One region of the Hymenobacter sp. PAMC 26628 genome, then DNA from elsewhere that is predicted to be linked to it. Evidence: riboswitches for the same ligand, from Rfam matches in the RefSeq annotation. Region 1 holds a riboswitch; each other region holds the start of a gene.

Region 1 (2,834 bases):
CGTGCGCAGGGCCTCCACTTCCTGGGGCCCCTTGATGGCGCGCAGCCGGTGCAGTAGCGGCGCGGCGCGGCGGTAGGTGTGCAGCGGGTACTGCTGCTGGATGGCCTTAATGAAGCGGGCGTCGCGCGTTTCCACGTCCACCACGGCCCGGATGTGCTCGTTCGAGTTCAGGTACACTTGCTCAGCCTCGTTCATCAGCGCGGGCAGCACGGTTTTGAAGCTCTCCAGCCACATAATGGTGGGGATGCCCGAGTTTTGGCGGGCCTGCTCCTTGGTCAGCTTGTGGCCTTCCCACACCAAAATCAGGTCGGAGGTTTCCTTCAAAAACAGGATTTCGCGGTGGCTTTCGAGCCGCGCGTTCGGCGCCAGCACGAGGATACTTTCCTCCTGGTCGACGCCCGACAAGTAAAACAAGTCGCTGCTCTGCCGGAAGCCCATCGAGCCGTCAGCGTTGGTGGGCATGACGTCGTTAGACTGGAAAATGGCCAACGAATTGGCCGGCAGCAGCTCGCGGAAGCGGCGGCGGTTCTCAACAAAAAGCTCGGGGGCCAGGGGGGCGTAGCGCATAGCGGAGGTGGGGTGGGTTAGGGGCCGCAAGTTAGCGGCGCGGCGGGTGCCGGGGCCCCAGCGGGCAGCCCGGGGCCCCGGCGGGCAGCCCGGGGCCCCGGCGCTGGGCGTTCCGGCGGCGGGCCGTAAGTTGCCGGCGCAAACGGCTCCATCTCCAGCCGCTAATTACCGCCGCCCATGAAAAAATTCGCCCTGCCGCTGGTGCTAAACTCGCTGTTTATGCTGTTCGCGCTGCGCGGTTTTCTGCACGCCCTGGCCACGCACGAGCCCTGGCGCATCGCCACGTCGTCGGCGGGCTTCGCCATTGCGGTAGGGCTGGCGGTGGCGCTGGGCCTGGCCATCAGGAAGAACGCCGCGGCCGACAAGGCGGCTTAAAAATTTGCCCTACAGCGATTTACAACCAGCAGTGAAAACATTCTTGTTTTATTTGCTTATCCTGGGGCCCCTGCCGCTCCACATGTTCCTTGGCAGGGAAGCATTGGGCCCAAGCATCTCCTTGGCGTTAGTTTTCCTGTACGTTTTTGTGTACCACCCTACGCTGGTGGGCCTGCGGCTACTCGATAAGCACGTCATCACCAAGGCTGATTTTACCAAAACGTACATTCCGTTCTGGAATCACCGCTATTTCTCGCAAACGTTCTTTTAGAATACAGCAGGGCCTCGGCAACGCAACAGGGCGCCTCCCCGGCTGGGGAAGCGCCCTGTTGCGTTGTAAGCACTACTACGCTTCCTGTTCTTGCAGCGCGGGCCAGTCGATGGGCACTTGGGCGATGTGCTGCACGTAGTTATTGAACGTGTTCAGGGCCACGAACCCAATGAGTTCCACTAGGGCGGCCTTGCTGTAGCCAGCGGCGAAGAAGCGGTCGAGGCTGGCGGGCGCGGGGCGGCCGTTGCTGGCCACTACGTCGAGGGTGAGGGCGGCCACGGCGTCGAGCTTGGCGTCGCCGGTGCTGGCGGTGCGCACGCCGCGGGTTTCGGCTTCGCTCAGGCCCTGGAGCTGGCCCACGGTGGTGTGGGCGGCGACGCAGTAGTCGCAGGCGTTGGCTTCGGAGGCGGCGAGGTAGATGGTTTCGATTTCGCGGCCGTCCAGCTCGCCCTTGGCCAGGGCCGCGCCGAAGCCGATGGAGCCGTTGAGGGCCGCCGGCGAGTGGGCGAAGGTGGCGTAGAGGTTGGGCACGAAGCCCAGTTTGCCGTGCAGGCCGTCGTAGGTGGGCTGGGCGGCGGCGGGGGCTTGGGCGCGGGGCAATACTTCGAGGTGGGGCATAAAAAATGTGATGATGTGAGAATGTGGAGATGTGAGAATGAAAGGGATGTTCCGTCCTTATTTCTGCGCTTTTCCTTCGCCCACAGGTAGTTACCCACCATCCATTCAGCGAACTAACCCGGCGCACCAACACGCACCGGCCAGCCCGGCGAACCGGACGCACAACTACCCAAAAGCAAGGAAAAAGGACCGCCGGACGGGTGCGCCGCTAGCGGCAGCACTGGGGGCGCGACCCGCGGGCCTGCGCCGATAGCCGGGGAAAGTTGAGCGGCCTCAACAACCCCGGCCGGGCATCACGGGGGCCCAACACCGCGGAGCCGAAGCCAGGGGAGCGAGCAGAAACGTACCGGACGGGGGGAAGTGGGGGCGCATGGCAATTCGTTTTTATATGATCAGGAATTGGCACCGTACCAGCGGGTAGCTGGGGGTTGCCGGCGGTTCATCGAGCCTGTCTCTCCGCGCCTCTTTATAAAAACAATCCTTTCAGAAAGAACTGCTGTGCCAAATGTAAAGCAGCGGTTTGGAATTTTCCAAATCGGGGTGTTGGGCAAAGGCCAGGCAAGCCCTAGTTTTGCCCCCTTGCCCCCCGCCATGCCCGACGCCACTCGCCCCATCCTGCTCATCCAAACGGCCTTCATCGGCGACGTAATTCTGGCCACGGCCCTGGTGGAATACCTGGCCCAGCACGAGCCCGCCACGCCCGTGGACGTGCTCGTGCGGCGCGGCAACGAGGCCCTGCTCCAGGGCCACCCACACATCCGGCAGGTGCTGGTATGGGACAAGAAGTACCGCAAATACGCCAACCTCTGGCAGCTGGCGCAGCAGGTGCGGGCCGGCGGCTACGGGCGCGTCGTCACGCTGCAGCGCTTCGCCAGCACGGGGTTCCTCACGGCGTTTTCGGGGGCCCCCGAGCGGGTGGGATTTGCCGAGAATCCTTTTAGCCGGTGGTTCACGCGGCGCGTGCCCCACGTCATCGGCAACGGCACCCACGAGGTGCAGCGCA
Region 2 (2,834 bases), 2.2 Mb from region 1:
GGTGGGCACGTATTCCGCCAATGCGGCCGCCGCCGAAGCCTACTGCCTCACCTCCAGCCAACACCACACGCTCGACGTTGCCAAAGCGTGGCTGCGCGAGCAGTTGCAGCAAAAGAAGTGAGCCCCCTGGGGCCCCCGCGCCGCCGAACAAGGCCGCGTGGGGCCCCTGGAAAAGGCAACGCGCGGCCCGGCGCCGGCTACTGCGAATCGGCGTCGCCGCGCTCCTGGGCCTGGCGCAGCTTGCTGTTTTTCTTGCCGTAGCCGAAGTAGATGGCTAGGCCGATGGCCAGCCACACGAACAGGCGCAGCCAGGTTTCCCAGGGCAGCGAGGCCATCATCACCAGGCACACCACGATGCCCAGGATGGGTACCACCGGCACCCACGGCGTGCGGAAGCTGCGGGGCGCGTCGGGGTTGGTGCGGCGCATAATCATCACGCCCAGGCACACCATCACGAAGGCCAGCAGCGTGCCGATGCTCGTCATTTCGCCCACCACGGAGATGGGCACGAAGCCCGCGAACACGGCAATGAACGAGCCCAGCAGCAGGCTCGACTGGAACGGCGTGTTGAACGTGGGGTGCAGCTTGGAGAACACCGGCGGCAGCAGCCCGTCGCGCGACATCGAGAAAAACACCCGCGACTGCCCCAGCAAATCGACCAGAATGACGGACGTGTAGCCAATGAGAATGGCCAGGATCACGGCCGAGCTGAGCCAGGCGTAGGGCGTTTTTTCGATGGCGATGGCCACCGGCGCGGCGCTGTTTTTGAACTCCGAGTAGTTGGCTAAGCCGGTGAGGACGTGGCCGAAGAGCACGAACAGCACCGTGCAAACGGCCAGCGAGCCGAGGATGCCGATGGGCATGTTGCGCTGCGGGTTCTTGGTTTCCTGGGCCATGGTGGCCACGATGTCGAAGCCGATGAAGACGAAGAAAATGACCCCCGCCCCGCGCAAAATGCCGCTTAGGCCAAACTCGCCGAACTTGCCGGTGTTGGCCGGGATGTAGGGCTGGTAGTTGGCAGGGTCGATGTACTTCCAGCCTAGGGCGATGAACACCAGCACCACGGCCACCTTCAGGGCCACCACCAGGGCGTTGAACCAGGCCGACCCTTTCGTGCCCCGCGTGACGATGGCCGTGATGGCCAGCACCACCAGCATGGCCGGCACGTTTACGTAGCCCGTCACGCTGGAGCCGTCGGCCAGCTTGGCCGACTCGAAGGGCGACATCACCAACTGGGCCGGCAGGTGCAGGCCGTACTTGCCCAGGAACTTGATGAGGTACTGCGACCAGCTGATGGCCACCGTGGCGGCCCCCACCGAGTATTCGAGCACCAGGTCCCAGCCGATAATCCAGGCGAACAGCTCGCCCATGGTGGCGTAGGAATAGGTGTAGGCCGAGCCCGACACGGGCACCAGCGCGGCAAACTCGGCGTAGCACAGCGCCGAAAAAGCGCAGCCCACGGCCGCCACCACGAAGGAGAGCGTGACGGCGGGCCCGGCGTTGTTGGCCGCCGCGATGCCGGTAAGCGAAAACAGGCCCGCGCCGATGATGACGCCGATGCCGATGGCAATGAGGCTGAAGCCGTTGAGGGTACGCTTGAGGGTATTGCCCCCGGTTTCGGCCGCTTCGCGCTGCAACAGGGCCAGTGATTTTTTCAGCATAACTAAAAACTCGGGGCCCAGCGCGGGCCGGGCGGTAAACAAGGGGACGGCCAGGGCCCCGGGGCCCCATCCAAACCACTCCCCACAAAAAAGAAAGATTAATGCAAGGCCAGCCCTGGGCCGGCCGGGGGCCCTACCCGGCGGCCCGGCACCCCGCGCGGCAACAACAGCCGACGGGTACGCGCATGGGGCGGCGGCCGGCTACGGCTGGCAAAAGGGGCAACAAAAGGGGTAGGTATAGCACGGCAGCGCGTTTTATAGAACCAGGCCTTGGCACCGGGCCCGCCAAAGGCGGGGGGTTGCCGGCGCGTCAACGAGCCTGTCTCTCGGCGCCTCTTTATAAAAACAACCCGCGGCGCACCGCAGCGTTGCCGGGCAAAGGTACGGCGGCGGGGGCCCCAGCGCTAGCGGTGCAGGTCGGCCAGGGTTTGGCGCAGCTCGGCGTGCAGCACGCGCACTACTTGGGTGGCCTCTTCGCGGCTGGAGCGGCGGTAGCCGAGAGCGGCCTCCGTGTCGGGCGTGGCTTCCCATTGCTGGAGCGAGGCCAGGGTGTCGATGCGGGTGAGCGACTGGTCGATGCGCGCGTCGACGCGCTGGCGCAGGGCGGCAGCCAGGTCGGGGTCTGTTTCCAGGGCCACGCGCAGGTCGAGCAGGGCCGTGGCCACGTCGCCGAGGCTAGCCAGCAGCACGCTTTCTTCGGCCGAAAACGTGCGCGGGGCGTGGTCCATCACGCACAGCGTGCCGATGGCAAAGCCGTCGGCCGAGCGCAGGGGCTGGCCGGCGTAGAACTGCAGGTCCAGCGCCGCCGCCGCGCCAGGGTTGGTGAGTTGGCAGGGGCGCACCAGCAGGTTTTCGTACACCGTCACGCCGTCTTGCAAAACGGCCACCGAACACAGGCTGTCGGGCCGCGCTACCCGCTCGAGGCCGGGTAGGCCCACGTTGCCGGCGAAGACGACTTCCTCGGCCTCCACCAGCGACACCAGGGCAACGGGCACGCCAAAAAGCTTGGCCACGATGCTCACCAGGTCGTTGAAGAGCTGCTGGCCGGGTACGCTCAGCACCTGGTACTGGCGCAGGGCCTTCAGGCGGTGGGGCTCGTAGGTGGGAATCAGGTCGGGGTACGCAGATAATTCAGCCATGTATTTTCGTCCGCAAACGCAAAGTCAATTCAAA
Region 3 (2,834 bases), 480 kb from region 1:
TTCACTTTGTCGCCGGCGGCGCTGGTTTCTTTGGCAGTTTTCCACACCTTGCTGTCGGTGCCGTAGAGCATGTTCACGGCTTCTACTTTGCCTTTGTCGTTGCCACAGGCCACCACAAACAGGGAGAGCAACAGGGCGAAGCTGGCCAGGAAAGAACGGGCAACCAATTGGAAGTTTTTCATGAAAGGTGCGGAAGTAATGATGGGGAGGGTGAGGTGCCGGCCCGTGCCGACCGCCCTGCTTACGGCAAGGTAATTAAATAGTTTATTCGGCAACCCCTATGCTTAGCGGTGCGTAAAACCCGCTCAGTTGTTGCCAGTACTTCCCTGGAGGGACCCCGGCAATGTCCTACCCGTTTTCACCTAACCCCCACCCCCACGCCATGGGCCTGATGGATTTCCTGAACACCGAAGGCGAAAAGAAGCCTGTCGATGCCCCCCAGCCCACCGCTGGGGCCGACGCCCTCTTTGGTAATGCCGATGCCAACACCTATACGGTGGCAAGCGGCGATTCCCTTTCGAAGATTGCTAAAAACCACTACGGTGACGGCACCAAGTGGCACCAGATATACGAGGCCAACAAAGACCTCATCGGCAACGACCCTGACCTCATCGAAGTAGGCCAGGTGTTGACCCTACCTAGTCTCTAGGTACTTTTTTGCAGAAAAAAGGCAGAAAAAGCCCGGGCCCCTGGCGCGGGCTTTTTTGGGCCCATCGGCGAAAAAATTGGGGCGCCGCTTGCGGAAGCAAATTTTTCGCTTCTATATTTGCCATTACCAACCCGGTACGCTCCCCCTCGCGGCGGTGCAGCGTTTCATTTTATACAGAAGCGGCGAGAGATTAGGCTCTACGACCCGCTGGCAACCTTCGACCGCGCGAAAGGTGCCACTTCCTACCCCTCGGCCCCTGGCCGTTGCGGGAAATATAACCGGAGTGCCATGAACAACCCCCCCGTTTCCCATTCGACCCTCCCTGCCCAGCCGGCCTTGCCGGTGCTGGGCTTTTTGGCGTTGGCCGGCCGCATGCGAATGTGCTGTTGGGGCCCGTGTTGTTGCGGTTAGGCTGATGCTGCGGGCACTGCCCGCCCCCTCTTACCACTGGTTTTTTGGGTAGCGGCCAGCTGGGCCGCACCGGGCCACTGGGCACCTTGGGGCCCCCTTTCACCTCAACCACACGGGCTTTATTGCTTGCCGGCGCGGCCCAGGTCCCCGGTTTTGACCAGCCTCCCCTCTCTCCCTTAGATTTTTTACGGTTTTCAACCCTCCCCTTTTATGTCCGCTCCCCTGCATTTCGAAACCCTCCAACTCCACGCTGGCCAGGTGCCCGACCCCACCACCGGCTCGCGTGCCGTGCCCATTCACCAAACCACGAGCTACGTGTTCAAAAGCGCGGAGCACGGCGCTAATCTATTTGCCCTGAAGGAGTTCGGCAACATCTACACCCGCCTGATGAACCCCACCACCGACGTATTCGAGCAGCGCATTGCGGCCCTCGAAGGCGGCGTGGCGGCCGTGGCCGTGGGCTCGGGCCAGGCGGCGCAGTTCATCGCGCTCAACAACATCCTCAAGCAGGGCGACAACCTGGTGGCCAGCTCGTACCTCTACGGCGGCACTTATAACCAGTTTAAGGTGGCCTTCAAGCGGTTGGGCATCGAGGCCCGCTTCGTGGACGGCGACGACGCCGACGGCTTTGAGAAGCTGATTGACGAGAACACCAAGGCCCTGTACGTGGAAACGATTGGCAACCCCAGCTTCAGCGTGCCGGATTTTGAGCGCATTGCGGCCGTGGCCCACAAGCACGACATTCCGCTGGTGGTCGACAACACGTTTGGCGCGGGCGGCTACCTGTTCCAGCCCCTCAAGCACGGCGCCAGCATCGTGGTGGAGTCGGCCACGAAGTGGATCGGCGGCCACGGCACCAGCGTGGGCGGCGTGATTGTGGACGGCGGCACCTACGACTTCGGCAACGGCAAGTACCCGCAGTTCACCGAGCCCAGCGAAGGCTACCACGGCCTGGTTTTCAACGACGTGTTCGGCAAAAACGGGCCGTTCGGCAACATTGCTTTCGCCATCCGGGCCCGGGTGGAAGGCCTGCGCGACTTCGGTCCCGCCATCAGCCCGTTCAACTCGTTCCTGCTGCTGCAAGGCCTCGAAACCCTGAGCCTGCGCGTGGAGCGCACCGTGGAAAACGCCCTGAAAGTGGCCCAGTGGCTGGAACAGCAGCCCGAAGTAGCTAACGTGAACTACCCCGGCCTGGCCAGCAGCCCCCACCACGCCAACGCGGCCAAGTACCTCAAGCGCGGCTTCGGCGGCGTGCTCTCCTTCACGCTGCACGGCACCAAGGAAACAGCCGTGGCCCTGATTGACAACCTCAAGCTGATCAGCCACTTGGCCAACGTGGGCGACGCTAAAACGCTGATCATCCAGCCCTCGGCCACCACGCACCAGCAGCTGAGCGAGCAGGAGCAGCTGGTGGCCGGCGTGACGCCCACGCTGTTGCGCCTGTCGGTCGGCATCGAGCACATCGACGACATCACCGCCGACCTGGCCCAGGCCCTGGCCGCCGCCACCCAGGCCACGCCGAAGGGCGAGACACACACCGACGAATCCATTCCCGAGCCCGCGGCGCAGCACGCGCAGCCGCTAGAGGTATAACCCCCCCCTGCCGGCGCGCAACGTACCTGAAGCTCAGGGCCCCGGCGGCAGTCGCCGGGGCCCTGGGTTTTAGCGTTAGACAGCTTCCGACTCATTCATGGCCATGCCCGAACACATTTTTCAACTGCCCGACCCGTTTCCGCTGGAGAGCGGTGCAGTGCTTTCAGGGGCCCACGTGGCG
Region 4 (2,834 bases), 1.5 Mb from region 1:
GTGGCGTCGGCGCGGCGGTTCAGCAGCACGTCTTCCACCAGCTCCATCAGGTCCTTGGGCACGTCGTCGTACACGGCCAACTGGCTGGGGTTCACGATGCCCATGTCGAGCCCGGCGCGGATGGCGTGTAACAGGAACGACGAGTGGATGGCCTCGCGCACCACGTCGTTGCCCCGGAACGAGAACGAAATGTTGCTCACGCCGCCGCTCGTCAGGGCCCCCGGCAGGGTGGCTTTAATCCAACGCACGGCCTCGATAAAGTCGAGCGCGTAGGTGCGGTGCTCCTCCATGCCCGTGCCCACGATGAGGATGTTGGCGTCAAAAATGATGTCCTCGGCCGGGAAGCCGATGCCTATCAGCAAGTCGTAGCTGCGCTGGCAGATGATTTTGCGGCGCTCCAGCGTGTCGGCCTGGCCATCCTCGTCGAAGGCCATCACCACCATGGCCGCGCCGTACTGGCGCACGGTGCGGGCGCGCTGCAAAAACACTTCCTCGCCCTCTTTCAGCGAAATCGAGTTCACGATGCTCTTGCCCTGCACGCACTTCAGGCCGGCCTCCAGCACGCTCCACTTCGAGGAGTCGATCATCAGCGGCACCCGCGAAATGTCGGGCTCCGAGGCAATTAGGTTCAGAAACGTGGTCATGGCCTGCTCCGAGTCGAGCATGCCCTCGTCCATGTTCACGTCGATGACCTGGGCCCCGCCCTCCACCTGGGCGCGGGCCACGGCCAGGGCTTCCTCGTAGGCCCCCGTGCGGATGAGGCGGGCAAACGCGCGCGAGCCGGTCACGTTGCAGCGCTCGCCCACGTTCACAAACAGGCTGTCGTGGGTGATGCCGAACGGCTCCAGGCCGCTCAGCCGCGTGGCTGGGGGCCCCGCAGCGGGCAAGGGCCGCGGCCGGTACTTTTCGGCTAGCTTGCTTAGCTCGGCGATGTGCTGGGGCGTGGTGCCGCAGCAGCCGCCCACCACCGTCACGATGCCATCCTTCAAATAATCTTCCACCAGGGCCGCAAATTCCTGGGCCGACTCGTCGTAGCCGCCAAAGGCGTTGGGCAGGCCGGCGTTGGGATAGGCCGAGATGTGCACGTCGGAAATGCGGCTCAACTCCTCCACGTACTGCTTTAGCTGGTGGGCCCCCAGGGCGCAGTTCAGGCCCACGCTCAGCAGCGGCAGGTGGCGAATGGAATTCCAAAAGGCCTCCACCGTTTGGCCCGAGAGCGTGCGGCCCGAAGCGTCGGTGATGGTGCCCGAAATCATGATCGGCACTTGGCGGCCGCCCTCGTCGAAGAACTTCTGCACCGCGTACAGCGCGGCCTTGGCGTTGAGGGTGTCGAAAATGGTTTCGATGAGCAGCGTGTCCACGCCGCCGTCCACCAGCCCGCGCACCTGCTCCAAGTAGGCCGTGGCCAGCTCGTCGAAGGTTACGGCGCGGAAGCCGGGCCGGTTCACGTCGGGCGAGAGCGAGGCGGTGCGGTTGGTGGGCCCCACGGCCCCGGCCACGAAGCGCGGCCGGTCGGGCGTGCTGTACTCGTCGGCCGCATCGCGGGCCAGGCGCGCCGACTCATAATTCAGCTCGTACACAATGTGTTCTAAGCCGTAGTCGGCCTGGGCGATGGTGGTGCCCGAGAAGGTATTGGTCTCCACCATGTCGGCCCCGGCGGCAAAATACTCGGCGTGGATGCCGCGGATGATGTCGGGCCGCGTCAAACTCAGCAGGTCGTTATTGCCGCGCAACGGCTTGGGATGGTCGGCGAAGCGGGGGCCCCGGAAGTCCTCTTCCGTAAGCGGGTGGCGCTGAATCATGGTGCCCATTGCGCCGTCCAGAACGAGCAGGCGCTGGCGCAAAATTTCCGGCAGGGGACTACAACAGGCAGCGTCGGCCGCAGTAGTTGGGGAGGCAGTAAGAGTAGAGGAAGGGGCGAAACCGGACATGCTAACCAGATAAAAGCGGCGGATAAACGCGCCTATCCAGAAAGAAACCCGCTCCCCTAAGGGGCGGTTCCGGCTGTCATCTTCTTCGGCCAAACGCGTTGGCAGAACGGGAGTTGGCACCTACTCAGAGCAGGTTGCCAAGACGTCACAGGGCCCAGTCCCTCGGTCTTTCTGGATAGCAGCTTCTGCGAAGATACGCACGGCGCGTCACCTCACCCCCGGCCCCTCTCCTGCGGAGAGGGGTGCGTTCAAGTTGCTTGTTCAGCTTTTAACGTTCAGGTACTGGCACCCCTCTCCGCTGGAGAGGGGGCCTGCCCCGTGGAGCCCGCGTGGTTTCCTTGGCTCAGCTTCCTATCGCTACGACAGCGGCCAGGCCGGCCACACGGTGCCGGGGGCAAAGTCCGTCAGCTCCGCCGGTAGCTCCAGAAACGCGTCGGCTCCGAGCAGGCCGGCCAGGTCGCCAGAGCCGCCCACGGCCACGGGCGTGGCGCGGCGCACCCCCAGCGCATCCACAGCAATGGCCACCGGCAGCAGGTGCGCCAGCGCGGGGCGGAACTGCACGGGGGCCGTGAGCACGGCCGGCGTGGGGCCCGGGGCCCCGGCCGCCGGCTGCTGGCGGGCCAGCAACCAGGGCCGCACGTAGCGGGCCGCCGTCAGCAGCGTCGACACCGGGTTGCCGGGCAGGCCGAATACCACGGGGCCCCCATCGGCCCAGGCCCCAAACCACATGGGCTTGCCGGGGCGCTGGTTCACTTCGTGGAAAATTTCTTCCACGCCCAGCGCGCGCAGCAGTGCGGGCAGGTGGTCGGCGCGGCCCTTGCTCACGGCCCCGCTCAGCACCACGGCGTCGAAGCCGGCGGCGAGGATGTTCGTGAGGCCCTGGCGCAGCGTGGGCAGGTCGTC

Evidence for each region. Region 1 has a riboswitch for S-adenosylmethionine ahead of AXW84_RS16685 (carboxymuconolactone decarboxylase family protein). Riboswitches for the same ligand answer to the same signal wherever they lie in the genome.
Region 2: linked by a shared signal. The riboswitch ahead of AXW84_RS07315 (amino acid permease) and the one ahead of AXW84_RS16685 (carboxymuconolactone decarboxylase family protein) in region 1 are both predicted to bind S-adenosylmethionine.
Region 3: linked by a shared signal. The riboswitch ahead of AXW84_RS18730 (O-acetylhomoserine aminocarboxypropyltransferase/cysteine synthase family protein) and the one ahead of AXW84_RS16685 (carboxymuconolactone decarboxylase family protein) in region 1 are both predicted to bind S-adenosylmethionine.
Region 4: linked by a shared signal. The riboswitch ahead of metH (methionine synthase) and the one ahead of AXW84_RS16685 (carboxymuconolactone decarboxylase family protein) in region 1 are both predicted to bind S-adenosylmethionine.

What each region holds. Positions count from the first base shown of each region.
Region 1 covers NZ_CP014304.1:3,831,284-3,834,117, forward strand. The annotation lists gene AXW84_RS16675 (aminopeptidase P N-terminal domain-containing protein) at 1-567, opposite strand, end outside; gene AXW84_RS16680 (hypothetical protein) at 745-942, shown strand; gene AXW84_RS26270 (hypothetical protein) at 1,091-1,213, shown strand; gene AXW84_RS16685 (carboxymuconolactone decarboxylase family protein) at 1,289-1,831, opposite strand; SAM riboswitch class I at 2,213-2,306, opposite strand; gene AXW84_RS16690 (glycosyltransferase family 9 protein) at 2,423-2,834, shown strand, end outside.
Region 2 covers NZ_CP014304.1:1,641,441-1,644,274, reverse strand. The annotation lists gene AXW84_RS07320 (hypothetical protein) at 1-121, shown strand, start outside; gene AXW84_RS07315 (amino acid permease) at 198-1,661, opposite strand; SAM riboswitch class I at 1,914-2,007, opposite strand; gene AXW84_RS07310 (GAF domain-containing protein) at 2,066-2,800, opposite strand.
Region 3 covers NZ_CP014304.1:4,314,643-4,317,476, forward strand. The annotation lists gene AXW84_RS18720 (hypothetical protein) at 1-182, opposite strand, end outside; gene AXW84_RS18725 (LysM peptidoglycan-binding domain-containing protein) at 344-649, shown strand; SAM riboswitch class I at 816-930, shown strand; gene AXW84_RS18730 (O-acetylhomoserine aminocarboxypropyltransferase/cysteine synthase family protein) at 1,271-2,653, shown strand; gene metX (homoserine O-acetyltransferase MetX) at 2,757-2,834, shown strand, end outside.
Region 4 covers NZ_CP014304.1:22,400-25,233, forward strand. The annotation lists gene metH (methionine synthase) at 1-1,811, opposite strand, end outside; SAM riboswitch class I at 2,005-2,113, opposite strand; gene AXW84_RS00470 (molybdopterin molybdotransferase MoeA) at 2,289-2,834, opposite strand, start outside.